DNA from 4 places in the Marinobacterium sp. NO-S09 genome. Region 1 is predicted to be linked to each of the others. Evidence: predicted binding sites of a transcription regulator. Region 1 holds the regulator's gene; each other region holds the start of a gene.
What was found. Region 1 encodes sigma-54, which starts transcription at its own class of promoters, with help from an activator protein. Its sites were predicted from a motif close to TGGCACNNNNNTTGCTNT; they were not measured.
Positions count from the first base shown of each region.

Region 2: the regulator sigma-54 is predicted to act here: its motif matches at 3,759-3,776, upstream of O3C79_RS07030 (phenol hydroxylase subunit).
Region 3: the regulator sigma-54 is predicted to act here: its motif matches at 1,601-1,618, upstream of flgB (flagellar basal body rod protein FlgB).
Region 4: the regulator sigma-54 is predicted to act here: its motif matches at 3,378-3,395, upstream of hmpA (NO-inducible flavohemoprotein).

Region 1 is NZ_CP168954.1:3,809,160-3,815,286, forward strand. Features, by position in the region: gene O3C79_RS17560 (KdsC family phosphatase) at 1-19, shown strand, start outside; gene lptC (LPS export ABC transporter periplasmic protein LptC) at 13-579, shown strand; gene lptA (lipopolysaccharide transport periplasmic protein LptA) at 569-1,075, shown strand; gene lptB (LPS export ABC transporter ATP-binding protein) at 1,075-1,812, shown strand; gene O3C79_RS17580 (RNA polymerase factor sigma-54) at 1,860-3,386, shown strand; gene hpf (ribosome hibernation-promoting factor, HPF/YfiA family) at 3,439-3,729, shown strand; gene O3C79_RS17590 (PTS sugar transporter subunit IIA) at 3,751-4,212, shown strand; gene rapZ (RNase adapter RapZ) at 4,215-5,087, shown strand; gene O3C79_RS17600 (HPr family phosphocarrier protein) at 5,095-5,364, shown strand; gene mgtE (magnesium transporter) at 5,410-6,127, shown strand, end outside.
Region 2 is NZ_CP168954.1:1,484,090-1,490,216, forward strand. Features, by position in the region: gene O3C79_RS07010 (styrene monooxygenase/indole monooxygenase family protein) at 1-130, shown strand, start outside; gene O3C79_RS07015 (flavin reductase family protein) at 132-671, shown strand; gene O3C79_RS07020 (SphA family protein) at 728-1,627, shown strand; gene O3C79_RS07025 (sigma 54-interacting transcriptional regulator) at 1,688-3,403, opposite strand; gene O3C79_RS07030 (phenol hydroxylase subunit) at 3,816-4,127, shown strand; gene O3C79_RS07035 (aromatic/alkene monooxygenase hydroxylase subunit beta) at 4,155-5,138, shown strand; gene O3C79_RS07040 (MmoB/DmpM family protein) at 5,170-5,439, shown strand; gene O3C79_RS07045 (aromatic/alkene/methane monooxygenase hydroxylase/oxygenase subunit alpha) at 5,456-6,127, shown strand, end outside.
Region 3 is NZ_CP168954.1:3,991,043-3,997,169, forward strand. Features, by position in the region: gene O3C79_RS18400 (flagellar hook protein FlgE) at 1-1, opposite strand, end outside; gene O3C79_RS18405 (flagellar hook assembly protein FlgD) at 16-699, opposite strand; gene flgC (flagellar basal body rod protein FlgC) at 720-1,154, opposite strand; gene flgB (flagellar basal body rod protein FlgB) at 1,157-1,555, opposite strand; gene O3C79_RS18420 (CheR family methyltransferase) at 1,748-2,587, opposite strand; gene O3C79_RS18425 (chemotaxis protein CheV) at 2,609-3,550, opposite strand; gene flgA (flagellar basal body P-ring formation chaperone FlgA) at 3,728-4,321, shown strand; gene flgM (flagellar biosynthesis anti-sigma factor FlgM) at 4,471-4,794, shown strand; gene flgN (flagellar export chaperone FlgN) at 4,800-5,300, shown strand; tRNA gene O3C79_RS18445 (tRNA-Arg) at 5,336-5,412, shown strand.
Region 4 is NZ_CP168954.1:2,390,721-2,396,847, reverse strand. Features, by position in the region: gene O3C79_RS11065 (MFS transporter) at 1-278, shown strand, start outside; gene O3C79_RS11060 (MTH1187 family thiamine-binding protein) at 356-661, opposite strand; gene O3C79_RS11055 (HPP family protein) at 756-1,706, opposite strand; gene norR (nitric oxide reductase transcriptional regulator NorR) at 1,699-3,255, opposite strand; gene hmpA (NO-inducible flavohemoprotein) at 3,458-4,645, shown strand; gene O3C79_RS11040 (DUF924 family protein) at 4,911-5,459, shown strand; gene O3C79_RS11035 (helix-turn-helix domain-containing protein) at 5,456-6,019, opposite strand.

The sequences.
Region 1 (6,127 bases):
GGAGTACCGCGGATGCTGAATCAGCGGTGGCGTCTGGCCGTTGTGGCCACCCTGCTGACACCACCTCTGCTTTGGCTGGGCTGGAGCGGTCCGACCGTGAACACCCCGGCGCCCTCCGGTGGCGCCGAGGAGAACGTCGATTTCTTTATTGAACAGGCACGCATTACGCGCTGGCAGGAAGATGGCTCCGAAGCGCATCAGATCAATACCGAGCTGATGCAACACCTGCCCGAACTCAGCTTGACCCGATTACACAACCCCGAGGTCAATGTACCGGGGCAGGATGAGACTACTCCCTATCGACTCAGAGCGGATAAAGGCGAGGTACCGGATTCGCATGAGCAGGTAGAGCTTGCAGGCGGTGTACTGCTTCATGATAATTCCCAGTCCGAAGCCACAGTCAAACTCAGCACAGAACAGTTGACCCTATACCCGGCAGAAGAACGTGCCCATACGGCACAGATTGTCAGGGTAGAACGCGGAGATGACACCACCGAGGCACTCGGCATGGATGTGTATTTTGAGGAACAGCGGATAGAACTGCTATCGGATGTTAAGGGTGTTTACCATGCACAATAAACTACGCGGACTCTGCGCAGCTCTACTGCTTTGGCTGCCGGCGGCAGCTCAGGCACTGCCGGATGACCATAATCAGCCGATCAACATCAGCGCTGATCGCGCCAGCATCAACGAGCGCACCGGTATCACCGTATACACCGGTAACGTGGAAATTCGGCAGGGCAGTATGCTGATCAAGGGCGCGCGCGTAGAGTTGCACCGCCAGGGCAACGGTGTTTCGCGCATTATCTCGACCGGCTCACCGGCCGAATTTCATCAGCAGCCCGAGGCCGATGCCGCCCCTACTCGCGCCTACGGCCTGCGTATGGACTACCAGGTTAATCGCCAGGAAGTGACCATCACCGAATCTGCCCGCGTCGATCAGGGTCAGGATTCATTTTCCGGTGAGCGTATCGTCTACAACATGGAAAAAGCCGTGGTAAATGCCTTCGGCAGTGATGACGCCAATGGCGAACGTGTACGCATGGTCATCCAGCCGCGGACGGATTCAAATTAATGACAGCACCCACCAAACGTCTGGAAGCCCGCAATCTTGCCAAAAGCTATAAGGGTCGCGAAGTCGTACGTGACGTTTCCCTGCACGTGGACAGCGGCCAGATAGTCGGCCTGCTGGGCCCCAACGGCGCCGGCAAAACCACCTGTTTTTACATGATTGTGGGCCTGATCCCGGCTGACCGGGGCCAGATCATGATCACCGAGGATGATGTCACCCGCATGCCCATGCACGAGCGTGCGCGACGCGGTATTGGCTACCTGCCTCAGGAAGCTTCGGTGTTTCGCAAACTCAGCGTGCGCGATAATCTGATGGCGATACTGGAAACCCGACCCGAGCTCGATGCCAGCCGCCGCAAGGCCCTGCTGGAAGAGCTGCTGGAAGAGTTTCATATCACCCATCTGAAAGACAGCCTGGGCATGTCGCTTTCCGGCGGCGAACGTCGACGGGTAGAGATCGCCCGCGCCCTGGCAACAGAACCTGATTTTATTCTGCTGGATGAGCCCTTTGCCGGCGTTGACCCCATATCGGTCAGTGACATCAAGCAGACCATTCGCCACCTGCAATCACGCGGTATCGGTGTATTGATCACAGACCACAACGTGCGTGAGACGCTTGATATCTGTGAACAAGCCTATATCGTCAGTGAAGGAGGCATATTGGCACAGGGTACCCCGGAGGTGATCCTGGCGGATCAACAAGTCCGTCGTGCCTATCTGGGCGAGCAGTTCTCGCTTTAGCGGCTTTCCCCCGGGAGTCTTCCTAGCAGTTCAATTGGCAGTCGTTTATGAAACAATCCTTACAACTCAAGATCGGCCAACAGCTGACCATGACCCCTCAGTTGCAACAGGCAATCCGCCTGCTGCAGCTTTCCTCGCTGGACCTCCAACAGGAGATTCAGGAGGCGCTGGACAGCAACCCCCTGCTGGAAGCCGAAGAGGAGCATGAGACTCATCAGGCCGCCGAGGCGGACAGCGACCGTCAGGACAGCGACTCAGCGGACAACACGTCCAGCCGGGAAACCGCCAGCACCAGCGACAACGCTGACAGTGACGACAACTGGAGTGATGACCAGCCCGAAGATCACTGGAATGATCAGATTCCGGCCGAGCTGACCACGGACAGCAGCTGGGATGACACCTTCCAGCACCAGAGCACACCGTCCCAGCCCCGTGATGACGACTGGTCGCCGGGCGACAATGACACCATGGAAGACAGCCTGCAGGATCACCTGTTGTGGCAGCTCAACCTCACCCCCATGAGTGAGACCGATTACCAGATCGCGCTGGCCATCATTGACTCGGTGGATGCCGATGGCTACCTCACCACCAGTACCGAGGATCTGCTGGAGCATTTCCAGAATCACCAGCCCGAGGACTTTGCGGATGCGGAGCTGGATGAAGTGGAAGCCGTGCTGCACCGCCTGCAGCAGTTTGATCCGACCGGTGTCTGTGCCCGCGACCTCAATGAATGCTTGCGTCTGCAGCTGCTGCAACTGCCCGAAGATACTCCATTGCGCCCCTATGCGATCCGCCTGGTGCGCGACCATCTTAATCTGCTGGGCAGCCACGACTACCGCACATTGATGCGCCGCATGCGCCTGAAGGAGCCGGAACTGCAACAGGTCATCAGCCTGATCCAGAGCCTGAACCCCAAGCCCGGCGGCATCATCAGCCCTGAAGCCGCGCAGTATGTCATCCCGGATGTACTGGTGCGCAAACAGCAGGGCCAGTGGACCGTGAGCCTCAACAATGAGGCCTCACCCAAGCTCAAGATCAACAGCCAGTATGCCGACCTGGTGCGCCGCGCCGATAACAGCGCCGACAACACCTACCTGAAGAACCACCTGCAGGAAGCACGCTGGTTCCTCAAGAGCCTGGCCAGCCGCAACGAAACACTGCTCAAGGTCACCACGGAGATCGTGGCGCGCCAGATCGACTTCTTTGAAGAAGGTGACGAGGGCATGAAACCGATGGTTCTGCATGACATCGCCGAAGCGGTCGACATGCACGAATCCACCATCTCGCGCGTTACCACCCAGAAATACATGCACACACCGCGTGGCATCTTCGAGCTAAAGTACTTTTTCTCCAGCCATGTGGGTACTTCCGATGGCGGAGCCGCCTCGTCTACCGCCATCCGCGCATTGATCAAGAAGCTGATCAATGATGAAAATACAGCCAAACCGCTGAGTGACAACAAAATCGCACAGCTACTCAAGGAACAGGGCATTAACGTTGCCCGCCGTACCGTTGCAAAATATCGGGAGGCAATGCACATTCCGCCTTCTAATGAGCGCAAGCGTCTGGTTTAATGAGAGTGAAGGCGGTGCATCTGCTGCACCCCTATGAGAAGGAGAAAAACCTATGCAGATCAACATCACTGGCCACCATGTCGAACTGACTGATGCCCTGAATGACTATGTACGTAACAAGTTTGATCGTCTGGAACGTCACTTCGACAACATCACCAATGCACAGGTCACCCTTAGCGTAGAGAAACAGCGCCAGAAATCCGAGGCCAACATCCACCTCGCCGGCGGTGAAGTCTTTGCTGCGAACGAACACGACGACATGTATGCCGCCATCGACGGCATGGTCGACAAGCTCGATCGTCAGATCATCAAGCACAAAGAAAAGATGAAATCCCACAAATAACCGGTAGCAGCACGTAACCACATGCAACTATCAGAACTGCTGACCCCATCGCGCACACTCTGCCACGTCGATGTAGTCAGCAAAAAGCGGGTTCTCGAACTCGCCAGCCAAACCATTGCAGAGCAGTTGGATGGCCCGGCCGCTGAAGATATCTTCAGCGGCCTTATCAATCGTGAACGCCTGGGCAGCACCGGTATCGGTGAAGGCGTCGCCATTCCTCACTGTCGTATGGCCGGCGTACACAAGGCCGTTGGACTGCTGATGACACTGACCAGCCCGATCGATTTCGATGCCATCGATAATCGCCCGGTTGATCTGGTGTGCCTGCTGCTGGTCCCGGAAGAAGGCGCCGAAGAACATCTGCAAACCCTGGCGGGATTGGCTGAACTGTTCAACCATTCGGAAACGCGGGACTCGCTGCGAGCCTGCGGCAGTGCCGATGATCTGCTGGAGCGCGTCCAACAGCTCTGCCAGGAGCATTGAGCATGCGCCTGGTTGTGCTCAGTGGTCGCTCGGGATCAGGTAAAAGTACGGCACTTCAGGTACTGGAAGACGTCGGCTTCTACTGCATCGACAACCTGCCTGCCCTGCTGCTGCCTGACTTGATCAAGCTGATGCTGGCCGATCCCCAGCCAATCAGCAAAATTGCCGTCAGCATTGATGCCCGCAACCAGCCCAGCAACCTGCAGCAGTTCCCCGAGATCATGGCCCAGCTGCAGAAGCTGCCGAACCTGGGCATCGAAACCCTGTTTCTTGACGCCGGCGAGGCCACCTTGTTGCGCCGCTACAATGCCACACGCCGCCGTCACCCTCTGAGCGACAATAACCAGAGCCTGCAGCAGTCCATTCGCAACGAACGCGAGCTGCTGGAGCCCATTGCCACCCAGGCCGACCTGCGCATCGATACCACACGCCTGTCTCTGTATGAGCTGCGTGATGAAGTCAAACTGCGCGTCGCCGGGCGCACGGAACAGGAACTGTCGCTGCAGTTCGAGTCATTCGGTTTCAAGCACGGCGTGCCACTGGATGTGGATTTCACTTTCGATGTGCGCTCCCTGCCCAACCCCTATTGGGTGCCCGAGCTGCGCCGCCACACAGGGCGCGACCAGGAAGTGATCGACTTTCTGTCCGGATACGAGGATGTCACTGAAATGGTGACCGATATCCGCCAGTTCGTGGAAAAATGGCTGCCCCGCTTCCGCGCCAATAACCGCAGCTATATCACCATCGGTATCGGCTGTACCGGCGGCCAGCACCGCTCTGTCTATGTTTGCGAACAGCTTGCTGGCCATTTCCGCACGCTTATGGATAATGTCCAGATATTGCACCGTGAACTAAGACAGCCTGGGTCGGACTGAAGCTAGCATGGTTGAAAAACGCCTGACGATTATCAACAAACTTGGCCTGCACGCCCGTGCAGCGGCTAAACTCGTCACCACGGCCAACCAGTTCGACTCCGATATTCGCATTGCCCGTGATGACCGGGAAATTGATGGCAAAAGTATCATGTCGGTGATGATGCTGGCCGCCAGCAAAGGCACCGAAATCGAACTCCGCATCCAGGGTCAGGACGAACATCACGCCCTGAGTGCACTCGAATCCCTGATCAATAACCGCTTCGACGAACCCGAATAAACAAACCGCTTTACCTCTTCACCTTCAGCACCGGAAACCAGCGCCATGAGCCAGCAGGATCAGCTTTCCAACCTGGAAACCCTCAGTGCCGCTCTCGAAGTCGGCGAACTGCAGCAGCTCAGATTCATGCTCAACAAGGGACTCAAGCCCGTTGAGGTGGCACACCTGCTGGAAAAAACGCCACCGCGCGAGCGCCAGATCCTGTGGAACCTGCTCAACAAGGACCTGGAAGGTGAGGTGCTGCAATATCTGGGCGATGAAGCACAGGCGGAAATCCTGAGCCGCATGGAAGCCTCGGAAGTACTGGCGATTACCGAATCGCTGGAAACCGATGACATGGCCGACATTCTGCAGCAGCTGCCCGAACGGGTGATGAAAGAGCTGCTGAAAATCATGGACCGGGAGAACCGTGAACGCGTCGAGCAGGTGCTCTCGTTCCCGGAGGATACCGCCGGCGGCTTGATGAATACCGATACGGTAACCATCCGCCCGGATATTACTGCAGAGACGGTATTGCGCTACCTGCGCCGTCACAAGGAGATCCCCGAGACCACCGACACCCTGTTCGTGGTCAGCCGTAAAGGCTCTTACATTGGCGTACTGCCGCTGACACGCCTGCTCACCACAGACCCTGACGTATTGGTGCGTGAGATTATGAACACCGACGTGGACGCCATTCCGGCTGACATGCCGGACGAAGAAGTTGCCCGCCTGTTTGAACAGCTCGACCTGATCTCAGCCCCCGTCACCAACGAAGAGGGCC
Region 2 (6,127 bases), 1.8 Mb from region 1:
GCAGTCTCCGTCACTGGCTGCACAGATTGCCAACGGCTTTGATAACCCGCCGGATTACATGCCCTGGTGGCTGGACGAGGCGGCCTGTCAGGATCTGATCAAATCGCACATGCAGCAGGGAGCGGCCTGATATGACCAGTGTAACCACCGCCAATGTTGCTGCCGACAGCAGTACGGCCGCAGCCAATCTGGCCCCCGCAATTGACCCGCGTGAATTGCGCGATGCGCTGGGCTTGTTCGCCACTGGCGTCACGGTTGTGACCGCGCCGGGCACCGGAAAGGACGCTGTCGGCATCACCGCGAACTCCTTTTCATCCTTGTCTTTGGAGCCGCCCCTGGTGCTCTGGAGCCTGGCGCTCAAGTCGCCGAGCCTGGATGCGTTTGAAGAGGGCAAGCCCTTTGCCATCAATGTATTGCAGCGTGAGCAGGAAGCCCTGGCCATGCAGTTTGCACGCCCGCTGGACGACAAGTATGAAGGTGTGGATTTCAGCCTGAACAGTCGGCAGGTGCCACTGCTGGATGGTGCTCAGGCACAGCTGGAATGCACGGTCGAGTTTACTCGTGTGCTGGGTGACCACCTGCTTATTGTCGGACGGGTTGATGCACTGAATACAGCACCCGGCGAGCCACTGCTGTTTTACCGGGGTGCTTTTGCCCAACTGGAAAGCTGAACCGGTCACTGCATCCGGATCGCGATTGCGAACAAGACCTGAACAGGACTCTGTGCATGATGAAAACAATGAACAAATCCAGCCTGGCACTGGCCATGGCTCTGGCGTTAACCCTGACCACTGAAGCTCAGGCAACCGAAGGGGGCGGCTCCAACTATCCTATGGGCGCCGAAAACTACCTGATGGGTGCGCTGCCGCCTCCCGGTGTGTATCCGCTGATCTATGCCAATCGCTATGCGGCCGATGATCTGATGGATGATGCCGGTGACAGCCTGCCGATCGATTTCCGCCTGCGTGCCAATGTGGTGGCCCCGCGTCTGGTATGGGTGACGGATACGACCCTGCTGGGTGGCCAGCTGTTCCACGCTGCACTCCTGCCGTTAGTAGATATGGATGTGTCGGTTAACGGCATGAGTGACAGTAACCGGGGTATTGGTGATCTGGACCTGACCGCCTTCGCACTGGCCTACCACCACAGCCCCAACTTCCACTCGGTAGTGGGGATGGATGTGTTTGTGCCGGTGGGTGAGTATGACGCCAAGGATATGGCCAATATCGGCCGTAACTACTGGGGCGTACAAGCGGCCTATGCGGCATCCTGGGTTAACCCGACCGGCTGGAATGCCGACATCAAGCTGATGTACGACTACAACTTCGAGAACAGCGATACGGATTACCAGTCCGGTCAGGAACTGCACTTTGACTATTCCGTTGGCTATGGCGTCAGCTCCAACTGGGTCGTGGGTGTGGGCGGCTATGCCTACAAGCAGACCACCGGGGATGAAGTGAATGGTGTTGATATCGGTAATGAGGGGCAGGCATTCGCCATTGGTCCGTCCATCAAGTACGACAATGGCAAAGGCTTCTTCCTTTCACTGAAATACCAGAAAGAGATGGCGGTGGAGAACCGTCCTGAAGGTGATGCCTTCTGGATCAAGACCATCATTCCTTTCTGATCTTCACCTTCCTCCGTTCGACGCTCGTCAGCCCTGGGAACAGGGCTGACGTTTTTTGTTTCAGGCGGTCTCCAGCTTCTTCAGTCGATAGGCCAGCTGCGGCCGTGTCATGCCCAGCATACGTGCTGCCTGGGATACGTTACCCTCAGCACGGTCCATAGCGCTGCGAATCAACTGCTCCTCCATCTCTTCAAGGCTGAATTCGTCATTGAGCAGCTGCTCACAGAGGTCGGCCTGGGACAGGCTGGTGTTGGGTGAGCGGTTGGCAATTTCCTGCGCCAGTACCCCCTGGCGGTTGATGCTGTTCAACGGGTGGGTGGGTTCGGACAATGACGGGAAAAACGCATCCAGATCGATGGTGTGGTTGTTGTCCGTGAGGATGACGCCCCGCTCGATCATGTTCTCCAGTTCGCGGATATTTCCGGGCCACTTGTAGTGCATCAGCGCCTGCATCGCCTTGTCGGACACGCTCAAGGTTTGCTTGTTATAGAGCGTGTGGTACTTCTTCAGGAAGTGATTGACCAGCAGGGGAATGTCTTCGGTTCGCTCGCGCAAGGGCGGGATATGCACCGGATAGACATTCAGGCGGAAGAAGAGATCAGCGCGGAACTTGCCGTCGCTGACGGCCTGTTCCAGATCCTCGTTGGCCGCAGCCACCACGCGCACATCGATGCGACGGGTTCGGGTGTCACCGACGCGTTCCATTTCACTCTCCTGCAGTACGCGCAGCAGGCTGGCCTGAGCCCGAGGGGACAGTTCGACCACCTCATCCAGGAAAATCGTGCCACCGTGGGCGCGTTCAAACTTGCCCTCGCGGGACTGGGTGGCGCCGGTAAAGGCGCCTTTTTCCACACCGAAAAGCTCAGCTTCGATAAGGTCGGGCGGGATACAGGCACAGTTGACCGCCACAAAGGGCTTGTCGGCGCGATCTGAGCTTTGGTGCAGCCCCTTGGCAACCACCTCTTTACCGACACCGGTTTCGCCTTGCAGCAAAACGGTGACGGGACTGGTGGAGGCACGGCGAATCATCTGGCAGACGTTCTTGAAGGCGCCGGACTGCCCTACGGAATTGAACAGCAGGTCGTCACTCTGGTCGCTGCTGCGGAAGTTGTCACGCAGCTCACTGAGTTCGCTCTGCAGGCCAAAGAGTTCATCCGCGATGGGGTCGGGCAACAGGTAACGTTCCAGCTCGGCCTGGTCTTCCCACTCATCGGCAGGGCGCCCATGAATGTGGCAATGGTCATGGCCCATACCGGCACATTCGGTCTCCTTGAAGATGATATTACGACCCATAAAGTAGGTGGTATAGCCGCTGGCATAGCCGATCAGCGTCCAGCAGATAGGCTCGTCGGCAGGGCCAAAATCCTGCATGTGCACATCGGCCTCGTATGAGTCGAACCAGTTGAATTCTGCATCGAATTTGCCGCTATTAACGTCCAAATCCAGAGAAACGGGTTTTACGTTGACCATCCCTTTGATGCAGTGCAGCTGAGGCCCGACGAAGAAGGCATCCTCCTTCGACATGTCCGGTCGAATCTTGTCCACCAGCTCGGCATCCTTCCATCCCGAATGGTAACCAAAGCGCATCAGAAAACCCTTGGCGCGCTCGATACCGAGGGTCTCTATCAGCTCCTTGCGCAGCAGTCCCATGACGCTGGAGTGGATTAGCAGCATGCGTTGTTCATTGAGCCAGACCTTCCCCTGGTCGCTCTCAAAGCGTATCTGAGACAACAGGTCGCTGCTGCCCGGAAACTCGAGTGTCTGCGTGTTAGCCATAGTTGTTTTTATACCGGCCGTTTTTGTGAGTTGTTATGTCGATCAATTTTTGATCGTTTTTTGCACAGTGTGTCTTTTTTATTGTTGGAGCATTTGGCTTCAGTTTGGAAGTGAAAGTCTAATATATGAGACTAAAGTCTAATGATCTGGTGCTGATTAAAAAATCAACATTCTCATCATTTGATCAACAAATCCCGCAGATTTTTCACCATTTGATCAGCTTCGGCAGAACCTCCCTATGTCGGGTTTACTCCCTGAACGCGGGGTATCAGATGCAAAATAATTATTTTTAATAATTATAAATCAATGGGTTATGTTTAATTTTCTGTGCATTTCTGTCGTTTTAATTCCGCTTTGGCACGCCCGTTGCTCCAGTGCAGGGTGAACATGCGTTGATGAGCAGAGGATAACAATGACAAAACTCAAACTGCACAACAGCAACGATGACCTGCCCAAACGGCAGAGTTTTGATCGTTTGACCAAATACATCCGTGTCCGCAGTGAACCGGATGCCCGCTTTGTCGAATTCGATTTTGCCATTGGTGACCCCTCCCTGTTTGTCGAGCTGGTGATGCCTCAAGGAGCCTTCGAGGCTTTCTGCGCCAGTAACGATGTGGTGCCCATGACCGACGCGCAGACCCAAGCCGTTGATGCCGAGATGGAAAAGTGGCGTTACGGCGAAGAGACGCTGATGTCGCACAACCACAGCCGCGCTTCCGAATAACAACAATCGCAGCCTGGGAATAGATCGATGAGTATTGAAATCAAAACCGCCACGATGGAACCGGTCCGCAATACCTACGCCAACGTGGAGCGTCGTTTCGGTGACAAGCCGGCGACCCGCTATCAGGAGGCGACCTATGACCTCCAGTCCGAGACCAACTTCCACTACCGCCCGCTGTGGCAGCCCGAGCTGGAGCTGAACGACCCGCGCCGGACCGCCATCGTGATGAGCGACTGGTACGCGTTCAAGGATCCGCGCCAGTTCTACTACGGTGCCTACGTGCAGCAGCGCGCCAAGATGCAGGAAGTGGCCGAGAGCAATTACGCCTTCTTCGAAAAGCGCGATCTGGCACGCTTCCTCAGCGATGAAGCTCGTGCTGAGGTGATTCGCTTCCTGGTACCGCTGCGCCATCTGGAACACACCGCCAACCTGAACAACATGTACGGCGCAGCCTACGGCTTCGGTACCGCGATTACCCAGGCGCTGCTGTTCAACGGCATGGATCGACTGGGTATGGCGCAGTACCTGTCCCGTGTCGGTCTGATTCTGGATGGCAACAGCGGCGATGCCCTGGCCGAGGCCAAGCAGCAGTGGCTGGACGCGGACATCTGGCAAGGGCTGCGTGCCCTGTGCGAAGAAACTCTGGTCACCGAAGACTGGTTCGAGGTGATGTTGGCGCAGAACCTGGTGATGGATGCACTGATCACCGACCTGGTGTACCGCCAGTTCGATCAGAAGCTCTGTGATGCCGGCGCTCAGGATATCGGCATGCTGACCGAGTTCATGCAGCTGTGGAACAAGGATGCGACGCGCTGGATTGATGCGGTGCTGAAAACCGCCGTGGCTGAATCCGAAGAGAACAAGGCGCTGCTGGCGCAGTGGATCGAGAAGTGGCGTGGCAAGGCCGCCGAAGCATTGGCACCTCTGGCCGACGCGATGTTGGGGGCTGATGCCCTTGGCGAAGCACTGGCCTCGCTGGACAAGCGTGTCGCCAAGGCCGGTATCAAGTAATCAGCGCAGCCAACAACAAGGAATCAGCCTCATGTCCAAAGTGTATATCGCCCTGCAGGATAACGACGAGTCCCGCTATATCGTTGAAGCGATCGAAGAAGACAACAGCGAAGCGACCGTTATCCACATGCCCGCGATGATCCGTATCGAAGCGGAAAATTTCCTCGCCGTAAAACGCGAAACCGTTGAAGAAAAAATGGGCCGCGACTGGGATGTGCAGGAGCTGCACATCAACCTGATCACCCTCGGTGGCAACGTGGACGAAGACGACGATCAGCTGACGCTGACCTGGAACGAATAACAATAAGGTGAACCCGATGGCAGCCAAGAAACTCAACATCAAAGACAAATACCGCTTGTTGACCCGTGACCTGGACTGGGAGTTCTCCTATCAGGATCGCAACAAGGCATTCCCGTTCGAAGAGTTCGAAGGGATCAAGATCACCGACTGGTCCAAGTGGGAAGATCCTTTCCGTCTGACCATGGACGCCTATTGGAAATATCAGGCCGAGAAAGAGCGCAAGCTCTATGCGATTTTCGATGCTTTCGCCCAGAACAATGGCCAGTTGAATATCTCCGATCCGCGCTACGTCAATGCACTGAAGATCTTCCTCACTGGCGTGTCGCCGCTTGAATATCAGGCGTTCCAGGGCTTTGCCCACACAGGTCGTCAGTTTGGCGGAGTTGGTGCTCGTGTCGCTTGCCAGATGCAGTCGATTGACGAGCTGCGTCACGTGCAGACGCAGGTTCACGCCATGAGCCACTACAACAAGTTCTTCGATGGTCTGCAGGACTGGTCGCACATGCACGACCGTGTCTGGTACCTGTCTGTGCCCAAGTCCTTCTTCAACGATGCCCGTGCGGCGGGTCCGTTCGAGTTCATGGTGGCGATCGGCTTCAGCTTCGAATACGTGTTGACCAACCTGCTGTTCGTGCCGTTCATGTCCGGCGCGGCCTACAACGGTGACATGGCGACCGTGACCTTCGGC
Region 3 (6,127 bases), 180 kb from region 1:
TTATTCTATCCTCGCTTAACCGAGCTGTTTCACTTCACTCATTTCAATTGAGCCGATATTAGTATTCACTTTCATACCAATACCGTTCTGTCCTAGAGTGACGCTGTTAATGTTAAATCCCATATAGGTGCCAACTTCTTCGTAACTTCCATCAGCACCTGTGGCCGCCTCAGCAATGATTTTGTAGTTACCTGCTGGGACATCCTCGTGAGCCTGCCATACAAAGTTGTGATCCCCAGCGGGCATGGCCCCCATACTGACCTGATCAACCAAGTTGTTACTGCCATCCATAATGGAAATCCGGATATCACTGGCGCTGATATCGGTGGAAACCAGGCCATCGACTGTACCGCCCTGCTGCGGTAACTGGGCAATATTGGTATTTACATAGGCTCGCTGCCCCACCATGGAAGAGGCCTGTAACGCAGCCTGACTACTGAGCATGGTGCTACTCATGTTTTCCATAGTGCTGGCCAGGTTCTGGATACTTTCCACGTTGCTGAGGGTTGAAATCTGCTGCATGAAATCAGCCGGATCAGCAGGGCTGGTCGGGTCCTGGTTCTGAAGCTGTGCAATCAGCAGCTTCATGAACATCTGACTGTCTTCAGACTGACTGTCCAAGGCCTTTGATTGGCTCTGGTTTGTCTGGTTGATCTGGTCGTAAATATTGTTATTGCCGACGCCGTTTACATTACTCATGGCGCAATCCTCTTACTGCCTTACTGGCCCAGCGTCAGCGTACGCTGCAGCATCTGTTTGGCCGTATTCATAATATCGGCGTTAATCTGGAAAGAGCGGGACGCCGATATCATGTCCGCCATCTCTTCAACCACATTCACATTGGGGTAGTACACGTAGCCGCGCTCGTCCGCCATTGGGTGGTTGGGTTCGTACGCCATGCGCAGCGGCGCTTCACTTTCCACGATTTCGTCAATCTGAACACCCTGCCCCGGCACCAGTGACTGATAGTCTTCCGGCATCTGCTCCTGGGTAATTTCCTTGAGCGAGAACACCGGCTTGCGGGCACGGTAGGTCTCTTCTTCGCTGGAGCTGACACTTTCGGCATTGGCCATGTTGCTGGCCGTGGTGTTCAGGCGCACCGTCTGGGCAGTCATGGCGGAGCCGGCGATGTCGAATACGTTACTCAGTGACATGATTATTCACCCTTGATCGCAGATGTCAGTCCCTTGAACTTGCTGTTCAGGAACTGGAAAGAAGCCTGGTAGCGGATGGCGTTATCGGTGTAACGCGCCATCTCTTCCTGCAACTCGACCGTATTGCCATCCACCGATGGCTGAACCGCTGTACGGAACATCAAGTCCGCTGCGGTATCCGGCGACAGGAAAGCATCCTGGTGCCCGGTTGAGGTCTGCTCCAAGGACAACTCATAGCTATCGGTCTCACCAGCCAGTACGGCGGCAAAATCGATATCACGTGCCTTAAAGTTAGGTGTATCCGCATTGGCAATGTTGTTGGCCAGCACTTCTGCACGGCGACCACGCAATGCCAGCGCATCATCATGTACACCCAGTGCTGAATCGAAGTTGATCGCCATTCACATGCCTCCAGAAGATTGCCGCTACCCGTTTTGCTATTAAACAAAGCAAGCAGCATGCCAATAGAGGAGAATCACGTGATTACTGGGCTATGGCGAGACCGTAGGAGTTAATGACGGCAAATGGAGGTAAAAAGCGGCAAGGTCGGGCCGGCAAGGCGGCAAGAGCGGCACATGCCGCTCTGAATGAGGTCAGATCGCCTGGTAAATAATACCCGGGCGGCAGTGGATCATTTTGTAGAGGTCGTTCAGTCCAGACAGGGACTCGGAAGCGCCAAGCAAAAGATAACCACCAGGGCGCAACTGCTTGTGCATCTTGCGCAGGATTTCCAGCTTCACATCGGAAGAGAAGTAAATCAGGACGTTGCGGCAAAAGATCAAGTCAAACTGCCCCAGAGTACTGTACTGACCAAGCAGGTTAAGGCTCTGGAAGCGTACGCGGCTTTTGATGTTCGGTTTCACCGTCCAGCTGCCCTGAGGTGAAGACTGGAAGAATTTATGCAGACGGTCCTGCGACAGGCCACGCCCCAGCGCCAGCATTTCGTACTCGCCTCGGCGCGCCTGCTCAAGCACGGTCGAGGAGATATCAGTCGCCAGAATTTCTTCGCCAGACGAAAACGAGCCCGGGTTACTCTGCTTGAACTCGTCAATCACCATACTGATCGAATAGGGCTCTTGCCCCGTCGAACAGGCTGCAGACCAGATCCGCAGCTTCTGAAAACGGTTCTCAGTCTTCAGCTCTGGCAGCAGCTTGTTACGCAGGATTTCATAGGGGTGAATATCGCGGAACCACAGCGTCTCGTTGGTGGTCATCGCATCGATGACCTGTTCCTTGAGCGTGTTGCCGCCGGGCCGGTTCAGGCGCATCACCAAGTCGCTGAGACCGCCGCAGCCCTGCTGCTGCATAATCTTGCTCAAGCGGCTCTGCACCAGGTATTGCTTGTGTTCCGCCAACAGAATACCGCAGCTTTTCTCCAGAAAAGCGCTGAATTCCTTGAACTCTGTCGGCGTAATGCTGAAGCCAGTGCTCACAGGCCGGGTCCCTTTGTGTACTTACTGTGCGGATTCAACCTGACGGATACGGTTTACGACCACACCTGCCAGATCGTTGGGGTTGAACTTGGCCAGGAAGCCATCGGCACCGACCTTTTTCACCATGGAGACGTTGAAGCCGCCACTGAGTGATGTATGCAACACGACGTGCAATTTGGCCATACGCGAGTCGTCCCGAATCATGGACGTCAAGGTGTAGCCATCCATCTCAGGCATTTCGATGTCGGAAATCACCATCAAGAACAGCTTTTCCACATCGACCTGACGGTCCAGCAGTTCATGCAGCATCTCCAGCGCCTGGCGACCATTATTGGCCACTGACACTTTCACACCCAAGTCTTCAAGACTCCGTTGCATCTGGTTCCGCGCAACAGCCGAGTCATCGACAATGAGTACGTGATGCTCGCGGGCGCGCTCACGTACATCATGAGTCGCCACTTCGTCACTCACATCAGTGGACATTGGATAAAGATCGGCCAGGATCTGCTCTACGTCCAGAATTTCAACCAGCTTCTTCTCATATTCAAACACGGCGGTCAGGTAGTTTTCGTTACCGATCTCCTTCGGCGGCGCCATGATCTGATCCCACTGGGTGTTCAGGATACGGTCGACCTTACGCACCATGAACGCGAGGGTACGACGGTTGTATTCGGCCACGATGAGAAAGCACTTGGCCTGGTCTTCCTTGGGGATAGGCGCTCGGCCGATGGCCTCCGACAGGTCCAGTACAGGGATGGTCTCGCCACGGATATGGGCCATCCCCTTGATGGAGGAGGTTTGTCGCGGCACTTCCGTCAAATCGGGGCATTGCAGCACTTCACGCACCTTGAATACGTTAATGCCGTATCTTTGACTGGTTTCCAGGCCAAAGAGCAACAGCTCCAGGCGGTTTTGGCCCACCATCTGCGTGCGCAGGTTTACAGTATCCAGGATCCCTGACATGATCTAACCAACCCCGAGGTCGTTGATAAAAAGTTTAGCCCGGCTTCGCTCAGCCAGGACACCCGCGTGAGTACTTTCAATTTAACACCAGTTACCGCTGCATTGGCCATAGTCTTATCGTGGCTATTCGCCGAATCAGCCTCTGCTAATACTATCTCAGAACAGATCAACGTTCAGGTGTCTGAAGCCATTAAACAACACTTTCTCACCAAAGTACCAGATAGCCGACTGCAGATTCACCTCAATCCCATCCCTTCTCAGCTTCGCCTGTCACCCTGCCAAAATCCTTTGCAGGTCAAGCTGCCCTTTCATAGCGGTCAGCGCATCACTGCAAAAGTCAGCTGTGGCCAGCCGCGCTGGAGCCTGTTTGTAACCGGTACGGTCAAGCACTATAAAACGATTGTGGTCGCCACAAGTCCGATCGTCAAAGGCAGCCGCCTGTCTGCTGGCAAGCTGGCACTGCGAGAACGCGAGATCAGCAACCTCAGAGGTGACTATTTTCAACGTCAGCAGGATGTTGTTGGACGTGTTGCCCGCATCAGCATCGGTACCGATGCCGCCATAACCCCTCGCATGCTGGCACAGGCACAAGCAATCCAGCGAGGCGACCCGGTGATCATAGAAGCAAGGCGCGGCAGTGTGGTGATCCGCACTGAGGGGATTGCTCAGGAAAATGGCAAGGAAGGCGAGGTGATATCGGTGCTCAACAGCCGCTCCAATATCGAGATACGTGCACGTATAACCGGCCCCGGCAGAGTGCAGGTACCCTGATCAACTCGCGAGGCAGCTATCATTTCGCTATACTCGGTGCAGTCTTCAAGTGCCTTCGAATGCACTTATTGACCAGCAACAAAAAATATTAAAGTTTTCTTCAAGGCGACCGATACCCTTGCACAGAACAGATTGCGAGGAAATTTAAAATGGCTATCGATTTTCCCGGCCTGTCCCCGGCTTCGTCGGCTGGCAACCGTGGCAAAGTCAGCGACCAGCAGAGCAGCACCCCGTCAGGCGCCGCCGGCCAGCCTGCGACAACGCCAGAGCGAGGCGAGCGTGCGGATACCGTGCGAATCAGTGATACCGCTCAGGCTCTGCAGCGCTCGTCTGTAGACAGCTCCGATAACGGTGGTGTCGACAGTGACCGTGTTGCCCGTATTCGTGCCGCGATTGAAGACGGCTCATACCAGATCAATAACGAGCGTATTGCCGATAGTATGCTTGAGCTCGACAGCCTTTTAGGTGAATAACGCTGATGTCAGCCAACGTGCCCGATGCCAATTTCAGTGCCCAGCTGGGAAGCCTGCTGGACCAGAGTACCAAGCTGCTCGAACAGCTTGAGCCACTGCTGGAAACAGAGCTACAGGCACTGCAGGATCGGGATACAGAAGCGCTGACTAAGAACAACGAGCGAAAGATAACCTGCCTGTCCGAACTCGACCGTGTCATCAAGGCGCGTGATGAGATGCTGCGCCAGTATCAGGTAGCGTCCACTTCAGAATCTGTCCTTGCCTTCTTCGCCAGCCTGCCGGCACCAGCCGATAAGCTGTTGGCACAGGCCTGGGAGAAACTGGAGCAACAATTTGACGCGATCAAGAAGCTCAACCTGCGCAACGAGCAGGTTTTGTTGCGCAGCAAACAAAATACCGACCAGCTTCTGGCTTTGCTCCAGGGCCATGCCCGCAGCAATACCGTCTACAACAACCAGGGTGACGAGGGCCGCTACGAAGGCCAGCGAAGCTTGGGTAAAGCCTAGTAAAAACACCTGCTTAGCGTTAGAATCCTGTGCGTGCCTCAGTAGCTCAGTTGTATAGAGCAGCCCCCTCCTAAGGGGCAGGTCGCAGGTTAGAGTCCTGCCTGGGGCGCCATTATTTTCAAAGAATTACGCAAATATTGGGTTCAATTTGCACCGCAAAAATGGCTTAAAACCCAAAGTGCACCAAGATGTGCACCAAGGTTTGCCCTTTGCTTGCTCTTGCATACATTTCACCTACCCACTCACTTTTCAGCTCAGAAAGCGCTTTTGGGCAGTAAGAATAACTACTCACGACTACACGAAGCAGACCTGCCCGTCGGTTACAGCTACTCTAAATACTTCAGAGTACGCTGATCATGACACCCGCAGTGCCTCTATGCATACACCCTTTACTTGACCAGCCCTCGAGCCTTCTGCAGCCTAAGCCTTACTGCCAGCAAAACGATCAGGATGTGGAGTGAAAGCATGGATTTGTCAGACCCAAAGCAAAAAGCTATTTACGAAGAGGGGCACCGAAGTTTCATCACTTACAAAGGAATTCTCCACTGCCCTTACCCCAAGGACTCTGACGCTGCTTGGTTATTTGAGTACGGTTGGTCACAAGCACTCAGAGCCAGCGATGATAGTGAGCTTTTTCAAAGCCACAGAGAGCTGCCCCTTTCTGAAAAATACTGTGATATCGTGACCGGCTCTCGGCGAACAGATAGGCACGTAAATTCATACGCTGCAGCGAAAGGTGACTACGAGTAGTCCGCCCCAGCTGCCTCCACTGGTACCTCACGGTGCCCAAAGGGAGAAGCAGGCACTGCCAGATCTGATACTGAGCA
Region 4 (6,127 bases), 1.4 Mb from region 1:
GGGGTATTACCAGCTTCGCGGTGGTTCCACCCTTGCAGGCTCTGGTCGTCTCGGAAGCCGAAGATGCGCCAAATTTGGCATCGTCCATGAATATTGCCGCGTTCAACCTGGGCAATGCTACGGGTGCAGCATTGGGTGGTGCCGTTATACATCTCGGTCTGGGGCTACCCAGCGTAGCACTGGCGGGTGCCGCTACCTCTGCAGCGGGCCTGGCCCTGGTAATACTGTTTCAGCGGCACAAGAAAGCCCAGGAAGCAGTATTGGCTGAAGCCTGCTAAAGGCTCAGATTGCATTACGGGGCCGCTTCGGCCCCTTTCATACGCAAGCGGTTATTTTATTCTTTAGCAATTAAGCCTTAATGGGCAGCCAGCTTGGTTTCAACGCTATCGATCTTGTCTTGCATGCTCTGATCCCTGTCAGTCCGGGTTCCCAGTCGCATGGATGAAGTAATGCGCGGGGCGCCCATTTCATGAACTACTTCATGGCAACGTTTTACTGCCGCCATTACTTCGTCCCAATCGCCCTGAATGTTGGTGCCATAGGCATGCATCTGGTGCTCAAGCCCCGCATCCTCCAGCACACGCTGGCAGGCCGTTACATACTCGGATACCGAGACGCCAACCCCAACGGGGACTACACAAAGATCAATCATGACGTTCATATCAGCTTCCTGATTGGCTAAAAGGAATCTTCGCTCCGTATTCTAGACGGAATGACGACCTGAGGAATCTACAACGCCACGCATGGACATTCTTTTAATGGCTGCGAACCCAGCGCTCGTTTGAAAATTCCACCGGGAATCCCGCCCATTCGAGGAACTCTGCGAGGGTACAGCTCCCCGTCTCGTAACTGCCAGCCCCGGCTACGGTTTTATACACCACCAGATCACGGGCGGAACGAATTACATCCGGGCCATCCAGCACCTGTCTGACCGCCCAGCGATCCCCCAAAAGTCCGTTGCTGTAGTAGCCGCCAACACTGATTTCAAACTCTTTCTGAGCCGATGTAGTGGCATGTTCGACAGCCAAATCAAACAACTCGGCAAGCTCTTCAGACGTTACATCAACATAGGAATTGACCTGCTCCATCGCAGCCGCCAGATCTTCATGGCTGAGCATACTGCCCTGTTTGTTTTTGCCCTGGGCCTGTTTTGACAAGGTACGTACCGACAACACAGCCGGGTATCGGCGCCAGGGAAAAACACCATTGAAGAGACAGGCAACGCTCAGCATACACATCAGGTTGATCAAGACAGGTGTCAGCAGGTAGGCAAACCCCAATGCATGAACGGCATCGCCTCCAATGACGGCCGTTAATGCCGTGGCACCGCCTGGTGGATGAATACACCGGCAATAGTGCATGGCTGCCACTGCCAACCCAACCGCCAGAGCCGGCGTTAAGGGGTTATCTGGCAATAGTTGCTGACAGGCGACCCCTATCGTTCCCGAAATCAGATGCCCTGCCAACACAGCCCAGGGCTGGGACAAGGCACCATGAGGAACCGCGAACAACAACACCGCGGTTGCCCCCATGGAGGCCACCATTAACGCACCACTTTGTTCGCCCAAGTACAGGTGTGAAACATAGTACACACTGAGCAGGCTCAGCATTGCGCCCAACCCGGAAATCAGCTTTTCAACATGGCTGATGGTATTCTCACCAATGCTCAGCAATTGGGTGATCATTGATTCTTTACGCTCAGGCATTCAGTTTCAACTCCTCTACATTTATCTCCAACCGCTTTAAAAGACGGTTAAAGTTACCCGGATCAACCCCCAGTGCTCGGGCGGTAGCTGTTCTATTGAATGCGTGCATCCGCAAGGACTGAACAATCATATCGGCCTGAAAACGGTCCGTTGCTTCGCGTAAACTTAAGGTTTCAGTAAATTGTGGGTGCTCATGAGTTTGGAAAGGCGCGCCTTCTGATGCACTAAGATGCGTCGGATCAACCGGCAATTCCAGTAGTGCCGCATCCAGTGTCAGCACCCTTCCGGACGGCTTGCGGGTGGCAGACAATCGCAAAACTGCCCTGCTGATCAAGTGCTCCAACTCACGCACATTGCCCGGCCAGTCATACCCGGTCAGTGCTCTACACGCGTGTTTGGATAACCTTAGTGAACCAAGCCCCAATTTACGGCGATTCAACTCCAGGAAATGACCGGCTAGCAGAAGTACATCCCGTCCCCTTTCTCGCAGAGGCGGGACAGTAACGGGATAAACGCTGAGTCGGTGATACAGATCCGCACGAAAACGCCCGGCCAGTATTTCCTCTTTCAGGTTACGGTTTGTCGCCGCAATCACGCGTACATCCGCACAGTGGTAATGATCACTGCCCAGCCGCTGAACTTCTCCGGTTTGCAAGGCGCGTAGCAGCTTGGGTTGCATGGCCAATGGCAGCTCACCTATCTCATCCAGAAACAGTGTGCCCCCGTCAGCCAGCTCAAACTTGCCCTTGCGCGCGCCCGTCGCTCCCGAAAAAGCCCCCCTGGTATGTCCAAACAGCTCACTTTCAATCAGGTTTTCCGGCAATGCTGCACAGTTCACATACACCAATGGCGCGTCAGCCCGAGCGGAGCCCGCGTGAAGATGTCGGGCAACCAGCTCCTTCCCGACCCCGGTTTCACCGCTAACGAGGACAGAGAGGTCTGAAGCGGCAACCAGATCGAGCTCTTTAACCAAGTCCTGAATAGCACTGCTTTCCCCCATTATCTCGCTGTACCCGCTGTCCTGTGACAGTACCCTGGCAACCTCATGCTCCTTCTTGACCTGATGTTCCAGTGACTGGATCAGCTCAGCTACCCGAATGGATGCTTCCGCCAAACGGACAAACACTCGCAGCGACTCCAAGTCCAGTTGATCAAATGCCTTCGGATTTAGCGCATCCAGTGTTAGCAGACCCCACGGCTGTTCATCGATAAATAGCGCAACGCCCATGCAGTCGTGCACATGCAACGCGGTTTCAGGCCCGTTGATCAGACCGTCATAAGGGTCCGGTAGTGCCGAGTCAGACGGAAAGCGAACCGGGTCTCGGCTGAGCAGGATTCTGGACAGCCGCGGATGGTCGTCTACACGAAAGGTTCTGCCCTGGGTGTCATCTGACATACCGGATGTTGCCAGCGGGTAAAGCACAGAATCCCGCAAGCGCAGAAGCGCAACCGCATCACAGGGAAAGTGGTGCTGTATCCTTTCCAGCAACTGCTGATAGCGCTGGCGGGGTGGAATATGCCGCGACAAGTCAGAAACGACCGATATCATCGATTCTGAAATACCTGAAGTAGTCATTTAGACAATGCCAGTGTCAATTTAACAATATGGCCTACCAGTCAAAATGACATGAAAAGCCTTTAAGATGTATATAGTATCAATGTTATAGAGATTGGCACAGTTCCCGCATAGATGGCAGCAAACATCGTCGGCCCTTAACAGCCTGTTAGGGCCGTCACATAAGGAGAAAGCTATGCTGTCCAGCGAAACCCGCGCCATCATCGATGCCACCCTGCCCGCTGTTAAAGAGAATGCACGCGCCATCACTGAAGTGTTCTATCCATTGATGTTCAGCCGCTACCCGGAAGTGAAGGCCTATTTCAACCAGGCCCACCAGGTTCAGGGCACTCAACGCCAGGCACTGGCCAATGCCGTTGTCGCCTATGCCAGCAACCTGGACAGGCTGGAACTACTGGGTGATGCAGTATCACTGATCGTGCAAAAACACGCGTCCTTGAACATCCTGCCGGAGCATTACCCGATCGTTGGTGAATGCCTGCTGGCGGCCATCAAGGAAGTTTTCGGCGACGTTGCAACGGATGAAGTCCTTAACGCCTGGGGCGAGGCCTACCAGCAACTGGCGGATATCCTCATCGCCGCGGAAGAAAGTGTTTATCAGGAGAATGAAGCCAAATCTGGCGGGTGGCGAGGCGAACGTGAATTCCGCCTGATGGGTAAAGAACGCGAAAGTGACGTGATCACATCATTCTACTTTGTACCCACTGATGGTGAGCCGGTAGCCGATTTTAAACCCGGCCAGTTCACCACCATCATTCTGGACATTAACGGCGCAACAACGCGTCGTAACTACTCCCTGTCTGACAGCCCCGACAAGCCCTATTACCGCATAAGCGTAAAACGCGAACCTCAAGGCCTGGTATCCAATTACCTGCACGACCACCTGAACCCCGGTGACACCGTAAAGCTCACCCCACCCTGTGGTGACTTTGTGCTGCAAGACACCAACCGCCCGCTGGTACTGCTGTCCGGCGGCGTCGGCCTGACCCCGACCATCAGCATGCTGCGCCCCGCACTGGATAGCGGCCGCGAGGTTCACTTTGTCCATGGTGCCCTTAATAGCGCCACCCATGCTTTCAAAGGTGTCGTCGACCAACTCAACAAGGAATACACAAATCTGCATACCAGCTACTGCTACAGCGAACCGCTGGCAGATGATCAGGACGTTGCCACAGGGTTTATCGACCGCTCGCGCCTGGAAGCCCTGCTGCCGCTGGAGAAAGCACCAGACGTATACTTCCTGGGCCCTAAAGCCTTTATGCAGAACTGCTACCGCGACCTGAAAGCTCTCAATGTGCCGGCTGAACATATTCGTTTTGAGTTCTTCGGACCATTAGAAGAACTCGATAGCGCTGCAGTGTAAGTGAAAATCTACCTTTGAGCTTGGCAAAGCCCTGCAGTGGTTGCAGGGCTTTTTTGTGACCACCCAGCCTGATATGTTCTACCTCTGTGCTGGAGACACTATGGCAACAGTTTCAAACACCGGCATCTGTTGGCAACACTCGGAAATCTGGTCCAATATCAGTAGATCATGAAGTTGTGTAAAACGCCTTTTACTTGTTATTTACACACAAAGGTTTACTTGCTGGTTATTGTTGCATCGTAATCTTTATCACTTGAGGTCGGAAATGACAGCCCAAAGACATAATGAAGTCCTGGACTTTTGGTTTAATGAACTTGAGCCAAAACAGTGGTGGCAGAAAGATGAAGGGCTTGATTCCATGATTCAGAAGCGTTTTGGCTCTCTTCATAGTCAAGCCAAGGCAGGCGAGCTGTTTACGTGGCGAGATACCGCTTTTGGAAGCCTCGCCGAGGTTATCATTCTTGATCAGTTTTCACGCAATATCTACCGTGACACACCTGAGGCATTTGCTTCTGACCCTATTGCGCTGGCTTTAGCGCAATTTGCGATATCAAAAGAATTGGAAAAGGAATTGTCTGATATTCAATGCTCTTTCTTATATATGCCGTTTATGCACAGCGAGTCAAAATTGATCCATGTAGAGGCCGTGAAGCTTTATGAAGCCTTAGGTATCAAAAAAAATCTGGATTTCGAACATAAGCACAAAGTGATCATTGACCGGTTTGGCCGTTACCCTCACAGGAATATAATTCTGGGACGCCAGTCGACCGAGGAAGAAAATGAGTTTCTTAAACAACCAAACTCGGCATTTTAAGATTCTGCATAATAAATCAGGTTATGAAATACAGCCGGTTTATCTGACAGGTTACGGTAGCCATGGTACTTGTCAGCGGCAAATCGAATGGCATCCCCCTGCTTCATCAGTTGCCACTGCCCTTCAAGAAGCAGCTCCATCTCGCCTGAGATGACGATGACATGCTCAGTCACACCTGACACATGGGGCTCGGATAAGCGCTCGTATCCGGGCAGCAAGGTCAGTTCAAAGAGTTCGAATCCGTATTGCTGATCATACGGAAACAGAGGCGCGACCAGCATTTCATCGGTGGACGGTTTGTGGCGCAGCCGGTCGGCTTCTCGAATGTCATTACTGGCAGAGGCCTCCTGATTGTTTTCGATAAAGGTTGAAAGCGAGGTGTTGAATCCACTGGCGATTTTCCAAAGCGTAGCCAGTGTGGGGCTTGATTCACTGCGCTCGATCTGTCCGAGCATGGCCTTGCTGACCCCCGTTTCCTTCGAAGTTTTGTCCAGGCTCCAGCCCTTTTCCTTGCGCAGGGCTTTAAGGCGATGAGACAGGAACTGGTCGATCGGCTGCATTGATGGTTACCACTGAATAGTTAGTCGCGGGATTGTGCGTTATAACGCACAGGTGTACCCTTCGTTTTGTGCGCTATAGCGTACGAATGGGATTTGGCCGGGTCAAGC